DNA from 2 places in the Thiocapsa sp. C2-2m genome. Region 1 is predicted to be linked to the other one. Evidence: predicted binding sites of a transcription regulator. Region 1 holds the regulator's gene; the other holds the start of a gene.
The links. Region 1 encodes sigma-54, which starts transcription at its own class of promoters, with help from an activator protein. Its sites were predicted from a motif close to TGGCANGNTNCNTGCTT; they were not measured.

Region 1 (7,333 bases):
CGATCAACGCCTCGATCGCCGCCATGGCGGCATCCTCGTCCTCGCCGGTGGCCTCGACCCTGATCCGGGTGCCCTGACTCGCGGCCAGCATCATCACGCCCATGATGCTTTTACCGTTGACGCTCTGACCGCGCCGCTCGATCTCCACATGGCTGACGAACCGTCCGGCACATTGCACGAGCTTGGCCGCCGCGCGCGCATGCAGACCGAGCTTATTGAGGATCTCAATCTCTTTGCGAATCATGCACGGTCGTCTCTTCGGGGGCAGAGCAAGACGCCGTCGCGCCCGCCCTGCAGCGCCTTCTCGGCCACGGCATCCAGGTCGAGCGAGGCGTAGGTCAGAGCGCGCAACAACATGGGTAGATTCAGGCCGGCGATGACGCTCAACCGCTCGTGGATCGCGAGCAGCGATACCGCGACGTTGGCCGGTGTCGAGCCGTAGAGATCCGTCAGGATCAGGACGCCCTCGCCCGCGTCCAAGCGCTCCAAGCACTCGGCGGCTTGCGCCGTCAGGATCTCGCAAGGCACGTCGTTGACGACATCCATCGCCTCGACCCCCGGCGGACGTCCGCCGAGAATCGCCGTCGCGACCCGCAGCAGGTCCGCGCCGAACGGCTGATGGGTGATCATCAGGAGCCCGACGCTCAAGGCAGATCCCGATGCCGCACCATCACCTGATGGCCGTCGGACTCGAAATGATGCCGCAGGGATTCGGTCATATAGACCGAGCGGTGCTGCCCGCCCGTGCAGCCGATCGCAATCGTCAGATAGCTGCGTCCGTCCGTCTCGAAGCTGGGGATCCAGCGATCGAAGAACCCCTGGATGTCGGCGCGCATTCGGCAAAAGGCTCCCGCGGAATCGAGAAATTCCATCACGGGGCGATCGCGCCCGGTCAAGCGCCGAAGCTCGGGTTGCCAATGTGGATTGGGCAGGCTGCGCAGGTCGAAGACGAAGTCAACATCGTGCGGGACCCCGTGCTTGAAGCCGAAGGACTGAAGCAGGATGGATACCTTCGGCGAGTCGCCGCCGACCAAGCGGCTGCGCACCAGATCGCGCAGCTCGTGGACATTGGTCAGGGTCGTGTCGATACGAATGTCCGCGCAGCTTCGAATCGGCTCGAGGAGTTGGCGCTCGAGCGCGATCGCCTCCGGCAGCGAGCGGTCGCCGCGGGTCAAGGGGTGCTTGCGACGGGTCTCGCTAAAGCGCTTGATCAGGGTTTCGGTCTGGGCGTCGAGGAAGAGGACATCGCAGCCGATGCCGCGCGCGCGTGCCGAGCGAACCAGCTCGGGAAGGTGTCGGAGCTCTTCCGGGCCGCTGCTCGGGCTGGTGCGGGCGTCGATGCCGACCGCCGTCTTCATGAAGGCGTCGTCGAGCCCCTCGTGCAGTCCGAGGGCCAGATCCTGCAGCAGGAAGAGCGGCAGGTTGTCGATGCAGTAAAAACCCACGTCTTCCAGGGTATGGAGTGCGACGCTCTTGCCCGAGCCGGAGAGGCCGCTGAGGATGACGAGCCTCATCGGCTTGCCGACGGACTGAGGCGGTTCAAGCACCTGCTCCTCTGCCGGTGGTTGCATCATGACGGTGATCTCGGCGGGTCGGGTCGATCGATGCTGATGGCACGGGCCTGGCGGTCGACGAAGTCGACGCCGGCATCGTATCCGCGAATGCGTAAAATCTGGTGTCGTACGGCCGCCTCCACCAGGATCGCCAGATTGCGACCGGGTGCGACCGGCATCGTGATCTTGGGGACGGCGACCCCGAGGATGGTGCGGACCGAGAGACTGCCGCTGAGGCGATCGATGCACTCGAGCTGCTGTTGGTCGAGCGGCTGGAGATCGATAATGAGATTCAGCGTCTTGCTGCGCACGACGGCGCCCTCGCCGAACATGGCGCGGATGTTGAGAATCCCCAAGCCACGGACCTCGAGAAAATCACGCAGCGCCTCGGGACAGGTGCCCTCCAGGGTCTCCGGGGCAATGCGTGCGAAACGCGGCGCGTCGTCGGCGATGAGGCGATGGCCACGCGCGATCAGATCGAGCGCCAGCTCGCTTTTGCCGACGGCCGGATCGCCCACTAGGAGGACGCCCATGCCCAAGACCTCGATGAAGACGCCGTGCACCGTGCGGCGCTCGGCGAGCGCATGGGTAAGGAAATAACGCAGATGATTGATCAGCTCCTCGTCGCCCAGGGAGGAGCCGAGCAGCGGCGTGTGTGTCCGCTCGGCGGCCTCGCGGAAGGCAAACTCCGGATCAATGCCGTCGGAGAAGATGACGGCGGCCGGATGATCCGAGAAGAGCTTGTCCACGGTCTCGCCGAAGGCGGTCCGGCCCAGATCCGCCAGGTAGAGGATCTCGGCGTGTCCGATGACCTGCAGGCGATTGGGGTGGATGCAGTTCAGGGAGCCGATCAACGACTGCCGGGAGCGTCCCGGATCGTCGCCGCGCAGCGGGCGCGCGGTCGCCGGCTCCGGCGTGATCCAGCGCAGCTTGAGCCGGGGTCCGGTCTGGTCGATCAGGGATTGCAGGCTGTCGATCATCGCTGGCGGCCCGTCTCGACCGCTAGGTGGCCTTCAGAAGGTCCAGAATGACCGCGGGCGAGTCGGCATCGCGCAGTCGTGACCGCGTTGCGGACTCGCTGAAGCGACCCGCCAGATAGGCGAGCAGTTGGAGGTGCTCCTCGGTCGCGGTCTCCGGAACCAAGAGCGCGAAGGCGAGATCGACCGGCTCGCCGTCGGCCGCGTCGTAATCCACCCCACGCGTGGTTTGCACGAAAGCGCCGATGACGTGCGAGACATCTTTGACCCGCGCGTGCGGTAGGGCGACGCCGTGGCCTAGACCGGTGCTTCCGAGCCGTTCCCGCTCGAGAAGGCGCTCGAAGACAGTCTCCGTGCTCAAGCGTGGGTGGTCGTTGGCAAGCAGCTCGGCAAGGGTCTCGAGCAAGCGCTTCTTGCTGGCAATCTCAAGCCCTTGACCGATCCGGGCCTCGTTGATCAGTGCGGGGCTGAGCATCGGTATCGGCTCCCGTGCGCCGCTGGTAAGCGGCACTTCGGCTGGCTTCTGGATCGCTGTCCGCACGGCGATGGCGGGCGAAGGTGTCTGCTCATGGATCCTGAATATCGTGGTTAGTGTTTAGTGGTTAGTGGCTAGAAACAAATTCTTGAACTGTGCCGTCACGACCGGAACGCCAAAAAAGCGGCGCGTATTGGGTCTGTCCTCGGATGCTCCGGTCGGGGCCGTCGATTGCGTCTGCCGACCCCGTGCCGGATCCCGTTCGTTAAATGCCTTCGACGGGCAGGAGCGCCCCTCGGAGGTCTCGGGTACGTCAGATCCGATCGGGCTCTTCGCCCTCGCTGATCTTCGGGTTCGCGCCGCGATGATCGCTCTTCTTCTCCTTGTGGCGCAGCACTTGGCGATCGAGTTTGTCGATCAGTCCGTCGATCGCGGCATACATGTCCTCGTGGACAGAGTCGGCAAAGACTTTGTTGCCGTTGATATGCAGAGTGGCCTCCGCCTTTTGGGCAAGCTTTTCAACGCTCAGAACGACATGAGCGTTGATGACGTGGTCGAAGTGCCGCGCAAGGCGCTCGAACTTCGTGTCGACGTAGCCTTTCAGCGCGTCGGTGACGTCGATGTGATGACCCGTCAGGTTGATCTGCATCTGTTGACTCCTTATGGTTCAAACGGCCTGTTAATCCAGGCGCTTGCGCTCGTTCGAGGGTGGAACCCCCATGGCCTCGCGGTACTTGGCGACAGTTCGCCGCGCGACGTTGATCCCCTGATCGGCAAGCTCCTGTGCGATCTTGCTGTCGCTCATGGGCTTTTTCGCGGACTCGGCGGCGATCAGCTTGCGGATCAGGGCGCGAATCGCGGTCGACGAGCATTCCCCGCCGGAAGCGGTGTTGACGTGCGAGGAAAAGAAATACTTGAACTCGAAGCTCCCCCGCGGCGTATGCATGAATTTCTGTGTGGTTACTCGAGATACGGTCGACTCGTGCAGCTCCAATGCCTCGGCGACATCGCGCAGAACCATCGGCTTCATCGCCTCGTCCCCGTGCTCGAAGAATTCCTGCTGCATCTCGACGATCTTCGCGCCGACGCGCAGCACCGTGTCGTTGCGGCTGGCCAGGCTCTTGATGAACCAGCGTGCCTCCTGCAAATGGCTCTTCAAGGTGACGCCGTCCGCGCTTTGATCGGCGCGCCGGATCAGGCGCGCATAGTCGGCGTTCACTCTGAGTTTAGGCATCGACTCGGGATTTAGCTCGACCGACCATCGGCCCTCGCGTTTGCGCACGAAGATATCCGGGACGACATACTGGGCCGGCGTGCCGGCGATCAGGCTTCCGGGGCGCGGATTGAGCCGACGGATCAACGTCAGCGCACCGGCAACGGTCTCCTCGGGTTCCTTCAACTGACGCACCAGGGAGGCGACGTCGCGCTTGGCCAGATACTCGAACCCGTCGCGGCAGATCGCCGTCGCAGCGCTCCGACATGGCGTTTGGGGGGGCAGCTGACTCAGTTGGATCAGCAGACATTCCGCAAGGTTGCGGGCACCCACGCCCGGCGGGTCGAAGGACTGAATGCGGTGAACGACCGCCTCCACTTCCTCTGCACTGATCTCGGGATGGTCGATGGTCAGGAGCAGCTCGTCGACATCGATGCGCAGATAGCCGTCGGCGTCGATCGAATCGATGACCGCTTGGGCGATCATGTTGTCGCGCTCGCTCAGCCTGCAGAGGTTGAGCTGCCACGCGAGGTGGTCGAGCAGTGTCTGAGGGCGGCTCTGCTGGGCAAAGGGATCGTAATCCGAACCGTCGTCCGAGCCGTGCGACGTGCTCGGCAAGTAGGAATCGAAGACATCGGTCCAGAGCGTGTCGACCGGCAGCTCCTCGGGCATCTCGTTGGATTCGGCGTGAATCTCGCGGTCGACGGCTTGCTCGACCGAACCCCGCGGTGTTTCGATATCTTCGCTTTGGATCGTGCCCGTCTGCTGCTCCTCGCCGGCGTTGAAGCGGTCCGCGTCGTCGCCTTCCTCCAACATCAGGTTGGTATCCAGCGCCTCCTGAATCTCCTTCTGAAGCTCCAGGGTCGAGAGCTGCAACAGACGGATCGCCTGCTGCAACTGAGGCGTCATGGTCAGGTGCTGGCCGAGCCGAAGCTGGATGGATTGCTTCATGGATCGCGGATGCGCTTCTCGAGGTGTTCGATCAGGTGGCCGCCATGGCCCATGCTGCTCGATTCTAGCCGTTTCAGTCCGGTGAAGGCGTCATCAGCCGTGGCAGGATCCCATCTTACACCCAACATCTCGGAAAGAGCAGCCAACCGATGCACGTGCCGATGCGCATGCGGGCTCGCCCCTACATGGAAAAATCCGCGCCAAGGTAGACATCGCGGACCTGCTGATCGGCCAGAAGCTGCGCCGGGGTGCCCGCCGCGATGACGCACCCCGAGCTGATGATGTAGCCTCGATCACAGATATCGAGCGTCTCGCGCACGTTGTGATCGGTGATCAGCACGCCGATCCCGCGATCGCGCAGATGCGAGACAATGGCCTTGATGTCGCCGACGGCGATAGGGTCGACCCCGGCGAAGGGCTCGTCGAGCAGCATCACCAGGGGGTCGACCGCGAGCGCGCGTGCGATCTCGAGGCGCCGTCGCTCCCCGCCCGAGAGGCTGAGCGCGAGCGATCCGCCGACATGGGCGATCCCGAGCTCTTCGAGCAGGCGCTCGCAGCGCAGGTTGCGATCAGCCCGAGAAAGGTCGCCGCGCGCCTCCAGGATGGCGAGGATGTTGTCGCGCGCGCTGAGCTTGCGAAACACCGAGGGTTCCTGTGCCAGATAGCTCAGGCCGGCGCGTGCGCGCGCATGCATGGGTTTTAGGGTGATGTCCTGCCCGCTCAGCGCGATACGGCCCTCGTCCGCGGGAATGAGGCCGACGATTAGATAGAAGCAGGTGGTCTTGCCCGCCCCGTTCGGTCCGAGCAGGCCCACGACCTCGCCGGCGTCCACGCCGACGCTCACATCGCGTAAAACTTGACGGCCGCGATAGCTCTTCTTCAGATGCTCCGCGCGCAACGTGCTGGACCGGCTACCCGAAACAAGGTCGTTCATCTGAACCGCGCTGGCTCCGAGGCTATTGGCGGCATCCGAAATGCGCTCCCGCATCGACCCCGGTGATTGCCTCCGGCGCGGTTCAGTTTCATTCCTCCTCCGGCGTGATGGTGATCTTGACCCGTCCGCCGCCCCCCGCACGGAAATGGGCGCGGGCGCGATCATAGACGATGCGCTCGCTCGCGACGCGGTCGGCTCCCTGAATCAGCAAGGCGTCCTCGATGAGGGTGAGCTCGTCCTTGTCGGCGTCGTATTCCATGCGCCTGGCGAAGGCCAGGACCTCGCCCTCGTCGTTGTCGAGGAGCTGTTTGAAGCTGGCCGGCGCGCCGAGTGCGATAATAAAGCGCGGGCGGCGGTCGTCGCGATGGTAAACGGTCACATGATCGCCGAGAAGCCGCATGCTCCCCTGGTCGACTTGGACATTGCCGACATAAATACTGGTGTTCTCCGCCTCCAGGACCTCGACATCGTCTGCTTCGATCAGGATGGGTTGGCTCGCATCGTCCTCGAGCGCCGCCGCCGTGGCGCACGCGAGGGTGATGACGCAGGCCAGGGTCGCGGCCAGGGCGGAGCCCCGGCGCTGACGGTCGTAGAATCCTCTGTCGCTCATGGCTCCTCGATCTGCTCGGGTGCGATAAAGATATGTGCGCGTCCGTCGAACTGGGCACGCACGGGCTCGTCGTACCAGAGGCGCATCCCGGTCGCGGTCAGCCGATCCAACGCGCTGTTGACTTGGACCGGTCGATCGGTTTCGGCGAAGGCCTGTTTGTGCCAGATGCGCATCAGCTCGGTCTCCATCCGGGTGGCGGGCCGACTCGCGTCACCCTTGCGCTCAAGCTCCACGGCGCCCTCGAGACGGACCTCTTCGCCGCCGGGGAGGACCAGGCCGCTATTCGCGCGTGCGCGCCAGGGCTCGGCTTCGGTCTCGCCTTCACGCTGAAAGAGTGTCATGCGCGGGCGATCCAGCTCCGAGAGATCCTCCTCGACATACTGGCGCAGCTCCTCGGCGATCAAGCGCCGGCTCGGTTTGCCCGTGTCGTCGGTCTCGACAGCGGTGAAGCGTGCAACGACATAATCCGGGAGCCGCGCACGCTCGACCTCGGGTGCGGCCGGCTCGGGTTCGGGGCGCAGCTGCCACCATCCCAACAGTCCGGAGCCGACGAAGAAGGCGGCGAGCATCCACTGCCGTGAGGACCAGATCGGCAGGTCGCTGACCCGAAGTCGTCCGCT
Region 2 (7,333 bases), on a different contig from region 1:
GTACTCTGGGTCACCACAAAAAACCCGGCCGACCGGCCGAAACGTCTCGAACCACCAAGTCTATTACCTATCGACCGGAGGAGCTTTACCATGGTCGCATTTGCCCAACTACACGAGCAAAACCACAAGATTACGGAGCTCTCGAACGTGTTTCTCTATTTAGTTCGAGATCGCGCCATGTGCGATACGGATGTCACCTGCGACGTCTTCTTTGATCTGACCAATCGTGTCAAGGAGCACATGGAGCTTGTGGATCGGGAGATCTGCAGTCAGCTCATCTCCAATCCGGATCAAAAGGTTAAGAATACCGCAAATCGTTTTCTCTCCGGCTCGACCGAGATCAAACGCATCTTCAATGCCTATGTGAAGCAGTGGTGCTCGCAGAAGCGTCGCTCCCTGACCATCGACGATCATCCGTCGTTTTTGCAGGATACGGAGCAGATGTTTGCGCTGGTGATGGACCGAATTCAGCGCGAGACGGAGCATCTCTATCCGCTGATCCGTAAGCTTGAGGGTGCGGAGAAGCAGGTGGCGTAGCGGGGGTTATGCTAAGGTCTGCGGGCTGCGTCCGGCTTGGCCTCGCTCGTAAGACCGGCCACCCAAAACATCAGTCGCTCGTGACACCCGCTTTGCGGTGTCACGCATGCCCCGTGGCGCTCTGCGCCACGTGCCATGATGGCCGGGGTTACGTGCAAGGCCTCCGGCTTCGCTCGTAGCCGGCGCTAAGCCCGCGGATGTCCCGAGGCAGGCAGGGTAGACAAGATTTGAGGAGTAATGCTGCTCTCGGCTAACGCTGCCGCAATGACGCAATCCAATCCTTTTGAGCCTCGCGCCGCCGGCGCTGCTCGAGTGCCGATCGAATCTTCGCCCGGGCCTGCTCGAAGTCCACCGATCTTGCCGGCTCGATTCGCTCGCAGAGCAGCAGATGAAAGCCGAGGTCGGACTCCAAGGGTCCGCTCACGTCCCCCGCGTGCAACCTGTAGAGGCATTTATCCAACTGCGGGAAGAGTTGGCCGGGTCTCACGAGTCCGAGGTTGCCATCCTCCGTCGCCGTAGGGCACTCGGAATGCCGACGGGCCAGCTCGCCGAACCGCTCGACATCGCCCTTCAGGTCGGCCGCAATCCGTTCGATCCGCGCGAGCACCGCATCACGCGCGTTCTCCGGATAATCGTCGTTGACGGTAATGAGGATGTGGCGCGCAGCTCGGCGCTCCGGGGTCTGGAAACGTTCGCGATGCAGCTCGTAGAAGAGCCGCTCCTCGATCTCCGTAATCGGCTCGGCATAGCTGCCAACCCGCTGCATGACGGCGTCGAAGGTCAGCTCGCGTTGGAGTGCGCGGCGCATGACGTCCTCGCCTAGACCGTTGCGCGCCATGTCCTCCTCGAAGGCGTCGGTGTCGGGATAACGGCCCCGCAGCTCCTGCAGTGCGTCCTCGATCCGCTGTTCGGGCACCACTGCATCCAGCGCCTCGCACGAGGAAAGCACTAGGCTTTCAAGCGCAAAGGTTCGGTGTGCCTGGCTTTCGAGCTCGGCCATCCGCTGCGCATCCAAGCCGACCAGATCGCATTGAAACCGCTCGATCGCCGCGCGCAGCAGGTGATAGCGATACTCGTCGTTCATCGACGCGACCTGCGCGACCGGAGGTTGACGAAGGGATGTCGTGGTCACTGCGCTTCGGCCTCCCGCTCGGGCGTTTCAGTTATAACTCCCTCGGTGCGGGCGGACTCCATCAACGCAGATTCGGGCACCTGCAGCGTTGGCCTATCCGCGAAATGAACCTCGTAGACGACTCCGGCCGGATGATCTCGCAGCACACGCATCACCTCGCCGATCTCGCCGGCCTCGACCAAGACCTTGCCCTGAATGCCGAGCGGCACGCGGCTGGCGACCTTCTCGCGTGCCTCGAAGCGGCTCGGCGTCCAGGGTGCCGCGGCGGCTTGAAGCTCCTCCTCGCGGCAGCCCACGACCAGGTCGTGTTCCAGGAAATGCACCGAGTAGATGATCTGGTCTTGGAGAAAGGTCCCGATGTCGCGGACGAAACCGGTGCTGCCGCGTCGGATCAAGAGGGTTCCGGTCGGGCGCCCCGGAAAGGTGCCGTCGTTGCGCACGTTGCGTACGACGCGCACCTCGTCGCCATATTCAAAGCCGGGCCGCATTGGGCATCTGCTCGGTCAGATCACTGAGCGCGACCCGCACGCTTTTGGGCTCGTTCATTCGAAAGACGCGGAAGACCTTCTCGGTCGCGGCATCCGAGACCACGAAATCGCGATAGGCCGACTCGAGGAGATCTGCATACAGGGCCCGGCGGGCAATCCCCGAATCGGGCATCTCGTCGACCTGCTCCAGATAATCGTGAAAGCGCTGAAGGATATGCAGGCGATTGACATGGACGACGGACGGATCGAAGTCGATCTCGAAATAGGTTAGAAAGTCTTCGGCGCTGGAAAGCTCCTCGAGGTCGAGATCGAATTCATTGTCGGTCATGATCATCTCCTTCATTACAGTCTTGGTGGCAGTGTTAAACCGTGTTTTGAGTGATATACGGTGATTCAGGCTTGGCCTGTGCCTTTCGCGCGTCAACGAGCATAGCGTCGACACGGTTTAAGTCTCTAAAGAATTCCGGACTCCTAGGCGATTTACGCAAGATTCCATTCGCATTTCGGTTTCCGGAATTCGTCCTAAACCGCGTCCAACACGAGCCTGTTGGGTTGCACCCGGCGGTGCCTTTAAGCGCGACATCCCCGGGCGCACGGGACGCGGTTTAGCCCTTGAAGTACCGCACATTCCCTCCCGCGTCCTCGAGTGCGGATCGGGTTACCGCGGAACGTGCCATTGCATGCAGCTCGCCAATGCCGAGCCGATCGCTGGTGTCGACCTCGGCGATCTTCTCAAAGCGTTTCAGTGCGCCCGCGGCATCGCCAAGGCGAAACAGGAGGTATCCCGAGCCCTTCAGCGCCAACAGCAGGAATCGAGTCAGGCTCATCGAGATGAGGACGGACTGCCCGAGATCGGCCTCGCGCAAGTCATTCCAGTCGGTCGGCAGGTCGAGGCGGGCCGCGGTGAGCGCGATCGCACGATCGGCCGTGATCAGTGCCTCGCGATATCTGTGTCGGTAGTAGAAGTAGCGATAGAGCGCGACCAAGACCGTCAGGTGCTCGGGCTGGAGAAAATAGGCGAGCAGCAGGCGATCCTCGGCGGTGTCGTCGCCGTAACCCTCGGCCGCCTCGTCGAGGAGCCGCTCCACCTCCGGCGAGACAGGCTCGTCGAAGTACATGGGCTCGCCGTCGAAATCCAAGAGGTCCATCGCGCGTCTCCTTCCGATCTTATTGGACCCGGACGGCCCGGGGATTGCCGATCTCGGCGAGGAAGCCGATCAGCTCCGGCGCTTCGGGCGGTCGCTTGCTGTGGGTCGCGAAGCGCCGGACCAAGGGAAGAAGCCGGTCGACCTCATCGAGATCCAGATCGCAGCACAGCAGGTCGGCGTAGGCTTGGCGAATCGCGTGTCGCCCGGAATGTTTACCGAGCACCAGGTGATGCCGGCGCCCGACGTCGGCCGGATCGATGCCCTGATAGTTCATTGGATCCTTCAACAGACCATCGACATGGATCCCGGACTCGTGGGTAAAGGCGCCGCCGCCGACCAGGCTCTTGTGCCAGGCGACCGGCTTGCCGGAGGCCCGTGCGACCAGGCCGGAAAGCTCCGCAAAGGTGTGTAGATCGATCCCGCTGTCGATGCCGTGGATGTGCTTGAGCCCCATCACCACCTCTTCCAGTGCGGCGTTGCCGGCTCGCTCGCCGAGTCCGTGGACGGTGGTATTGAGGTGCGTCGCGCCACCGCGGACCGCCGCCAGGGTATTGGCGGTCGCCAGCCCGAGGTCGTCGTGGGCGTGCATCTCGATCTCGATGTCCAGGATGGCGCGCAGGTCGCGCATGCGCTCGTAGACCGCGAAGGGATCCATCAGGCCGACCGTGTCGGCAAAGCGGAAGCGTCGGGCGCCGGCATCTTGAGCGGCCTCCGCAGCGAGCCAGAGCAGCTCCGGATCGGCGCGCGAGGCATCCTCGGCGCCGACGCAGACCTCAAGCCCCATGTCCAGTGCGACCCCGACCTGGTGTCGAATTTGCGCAATGACCCAGGCGCGGTCGCGTCCGAGCTTGTGGGTGATCTGCTGGTCGGAGACCGGGATGGACAGATCCACCATGTCGACGCCCAGGTCACGGCATTGCGCGATGTCCGTGGGGCGCATCCGCGTCCAAACCATCAGACGTGCCGAGAGACCGAGCGCGGCGACGGCACGGATCGACTCGCGCTCCTCTTCGCCCATCGCCGGGATGCCGACCTCGAGCTCGGGCACGCCGAGCGCGTCGAGACCACGCGCGATCGCGAGTTTTTCATCGATCGAGAAGGCAACGCCGGCGGATTGCTCGCCGTCGCGTAGGGTGGTGTCGTTGATTGTGACCTGTTGCGGTTCCATGCCCGGCTCCTCGAAGTTGTTGCAGATTCCTTAAGCAGGCAACATGCCATGTAACTTTTATTCATTGGATCAGTAACTTGAGCGTGATCAATCGCGGTGTTGGAGGGTTTCCGACATACCTGACCAAGGTGGCTGTGTCGCACAGACAACGGTGCTCGAAAACCTTTGCGCCCGTCGTGTCTTTGCGGTTCCAATAGTCCGTGCGATTTCAACGAGCGGAGTGCGGATGACCGAACGATCGACCCTCGCCGGGGGCGCCACCCTCGCCATCACGGGTTCAGGCGGCAGCGGGGCGGTCACGGCAGGGCTCATCCTGCTCGCCGCCGTCGGGCGCGCCGGCTGTTACGGTCTGCTCGGCCGCTCGGCCGGTCCGCAGATTCGCGGCGGCGAGTCCGCGGCCATGCTGCGCTTCGGGCCGCAGCCGATCGAGTGCATGGGCGATCGCTTCGATTTGCTCGTCGGTCTGGACTGGGAGAACGTCGCCCGCTTTGCCGACGAGCTGCCGCTCGATCGTGCCAGTCTCATCCTTACGGACGGGCAGGCCGGGCCGATCCCCGAGATCCTCGTCCGCTCGGGCGCGCAGGTGCGCAGCCTGCCCTGGAAGGCGCTCGCCGATGCGCAAGCCGAAGGCCGCGTGAACATGGTCGCGCTCGGCATGGTCGGTGCCATGCTCGGGCTGCCGCTGGACGCACTCGAAGCAGGCGCGCGGACGACGCTCGGCGGCAAGGGCGGCCGGGTGCTGACCCCGTCGCTCGATTGCATCCGCTCGGGTTACGCGGCGGCCGACACGGCGAGTGTGCCGCCGTCGGCGTTCGCGCCGCCCGTCGCGCGCTGGAACATCAGCGGCAACGAGGCCGCCGGGCTGGGCGCCGTTCGCGGCGGGGTGCGATTCGTCGCCGCCTATCCCATCACGCCGGCCAGCGAGGTGCTGGAATGGCTCGCACCCCGCTTGGAGCTGCTCGGCGGCTCCTTGCTCCAGGCCGAGGACGAGCTGGCCTCGATCAACATGATCATCGGCAGCTCCTTCGGCGGCGTGCCCTCGCTCACGGCAACCTCCGGCCCAGGCCTCAGCCTGATGGTCGAAGGCTTGGGTCTGGCCGTGGCGAGCGAGACCCCGGTGGTGGTCGTCAACGTCCAGCGCGGCGGTCCTTCGACGGGCATCCCGACCAAGTCCGAGCAGTCCGACCTCAACATTGCACTCTACGGCCTGCACGGCGACGCCCCGCATCTGGTCCTGGCGGCCCTGGGTATCCGCGATTGCATCGACACGGTCGAATGGGCGGTCGGTCTGGCCGAGCACCTGCAGACGGTCGCGATCGTGCTCTCGGATCAGATGCTGGGCCAGTCGCGCGCGATCATCGACCCGCCGGGCGAGCGGGCGTTCGGGGCAGGGGAGAGGGCGCACCTGCATCGCCTGATCGCACAGGACGCCGACCCCGATCACCGGCGTTATCGGCCGATGTCGGACGGTGTCTCGCCGATGGCCTTACCCGGACTGCCGGGCGGCATGTATACGGCCGAGGGCCTGGAGCACGGCCCGGGCGGCGCGCCCTCGAGCCGTGCGATCGACCATGCCGAGCAGCTCGCCAAGCGTCTGCGCAAGCTGACCGGCTTCGACTATGGACCGGGTTGGGCCGAGATCCGGGGCGAGGGCGACCATCTGCTTCTGACCTGGGGTTCCTCTGCGGGGCCGGTCTTCGAGGCCGCGGAGCGTCTGCGTGCGTCCGGTGTCCCGACACGGGCGATCGCCCTGCGCCTGCTCGCGCCCCTGCAACGCGAGGCGTTGCTCGAGGCGATCGGCTCGGCCGGTTCGATCCTGGTCGTGGAGCAAAACCAGACCGCACAATGCTTCGCCTATCTCCATTCACAGCAGGCGCTCCCGAGACACGCCCGGTCCTATGCGCGACCCGGCCCCTTGCCATTGCGCCCCGCCGAGATCATGCGTGCGCTGACCGATCGCGATGGGCGCGAGGAGATTTGAGATGGACGCAGCAAGCATCGCCCCGACCCTCCGAGCCAAAGACTACAAGTCCGACGTCGCGCCCGTCTGGTGTCCCGGTTGCGGACACTTTGCGGTGCTTTCCGCCGTCACCAAGGCCCTGGCACATCTGAAGCTCGCCAAGGAGCGCGTCGCCATGATCTCGGGCATCGGCTGCTCGTCCCGACTGCCGGCCTATGTCGATGCCTACGGCTTCCACGGCATTCACGGCCGCGCGCTGCCGATCGCCTCCGGGCTCAAGGCGGCCCGGCCGGACCTGACGGTGATCGTGGCCGGCGGCGACGGTGATGGCTTCTCGATCGGGGGCAACCACTTCCTGCACGCCTGTCGGCGCAACATGGACCTGACCTACATCGTCATGGACAACGAGGTCTACGGCATGACCAAGGGTCAGGCCTCCCCGACCACCCAGCCGGATTGGGCCAAGAGCAAGCTCACGCCGCACGGCACCGGCATGCGGCCCTTCCTGCCCGCGGCGATTGCGCTCGCGGCCGGCGCGAGCTTCATCGCCCGCGGCTTCGCGGGTGACCCCAACGGTCTGACCAAGCTGCTGGTGGAAGCGATCGAGCATCCAGGATTCGCCTTTCTGCAGGTCTTGAGTCCCTGCCAGACCTTCCGCCCGGAGCAGAAGGAGTGGAAGCACCTGGTCCATCCGAGCGCCATGGCGCCGACCGACGATCCGGTCGAGGCCGCCCGCTTTATCCAGGCCGACGACGGCATGGCGCTCGGCCTGCTCTATGTCCGGCGGCTCCCGGTCTGGCAACCGCACAACCAGCCGACCGCGACCCCCGCGGATCTGGAACGGGAGTTTGCGCTATGAGCACGCCATCGAGCCCGCCATCAACGCAGCGTATCGAGTCC

Region 2: the regulator sigma-54 is predicted to act here: its motif matches at 4,506-4,522, upstream of nifV (homocitrate synthase).

Annotation. Positions count from the first base shown of each region.
Region 1 is NZ_JBBWVD010000012.1:53,427-60,759, forward strand. Features, by position in the region: gene AADX97_RS11090 (HPr family phosphocarrier protein) at 1-244, opposite strand, end outside; gene AADX97_RS11095 (PTS sugar transporter subunit IIA) at 241-648, opposite strand; gene rapZ (RNase adapter RapZ) at 645-1,514, opposite strand; gene hprK (HPr(Ser) kinase/phosphatase) at 1,571-2,533, opposite strand; gene AADX97_RS11110 (PTS sugar transporter subunit IIA) at 2,556-3,005, opposite strand; gene hpf (ribosome hibernation-promoting factor, HPF/YfiA family) at 3,319-3,654, opposite strand; gene AADX97_RS11120 (RNA polymerase factor sigma-54) at 3,685-5,169, opposite strand; gene lptB (LPS export ABC transporter ATP-binding protein) at 5,351-6,103, opposite strand; gene lptA (lipopolysaccharide transport periplasmic protein LptA) at 6,192-6,713, opposite strand; gene lptC (LPS export ABC transporter periplasmic protein LptC) at 6,710-7,333, opposite strand, start outside; gene kdsC (3-deoxy-manno-octulosonate-8-phosphatase KdsC) at 7,333-7,333, opposite strand, start outside.
Region 2 is NZ_JBBWVD010000047.1:12,195-19,527, reverse strand. Features, by position in the region: gene AADX97_RS25400 (hypothetical protein) at 91-537, shown strand; gene nifM (nitrogen fixation protein NifM) at 788-1,669, opposite strand; gene AADX97_RS25390 (nitrogen fixation protein NifZ) at 1,666-2,157, opposite strand; gene nifW (nitrogenase-stabilizing/protective protein NifW) at 2,141-2,485, opposite strand; gene AADX97_RS25380 (hypothetical protein) at 2,763-3,305, opposite strand; gene nifV (homocitrate synthase) at 3,325-4,473, opposite strand; gene AADX97_RS25370 (2-oxoacid:acceptor oxidoreductase subunit alpha) at 4,700-6,454, shown strand; gene AADX97_RS25365 (2-oxoacid:ferredoxin oxidoreductase subunit beta) at 6,456-7,292, shown strand; gene AADX97_RS25360 (ferritin family protein) at 7,289-7,333, shown strand, end outside.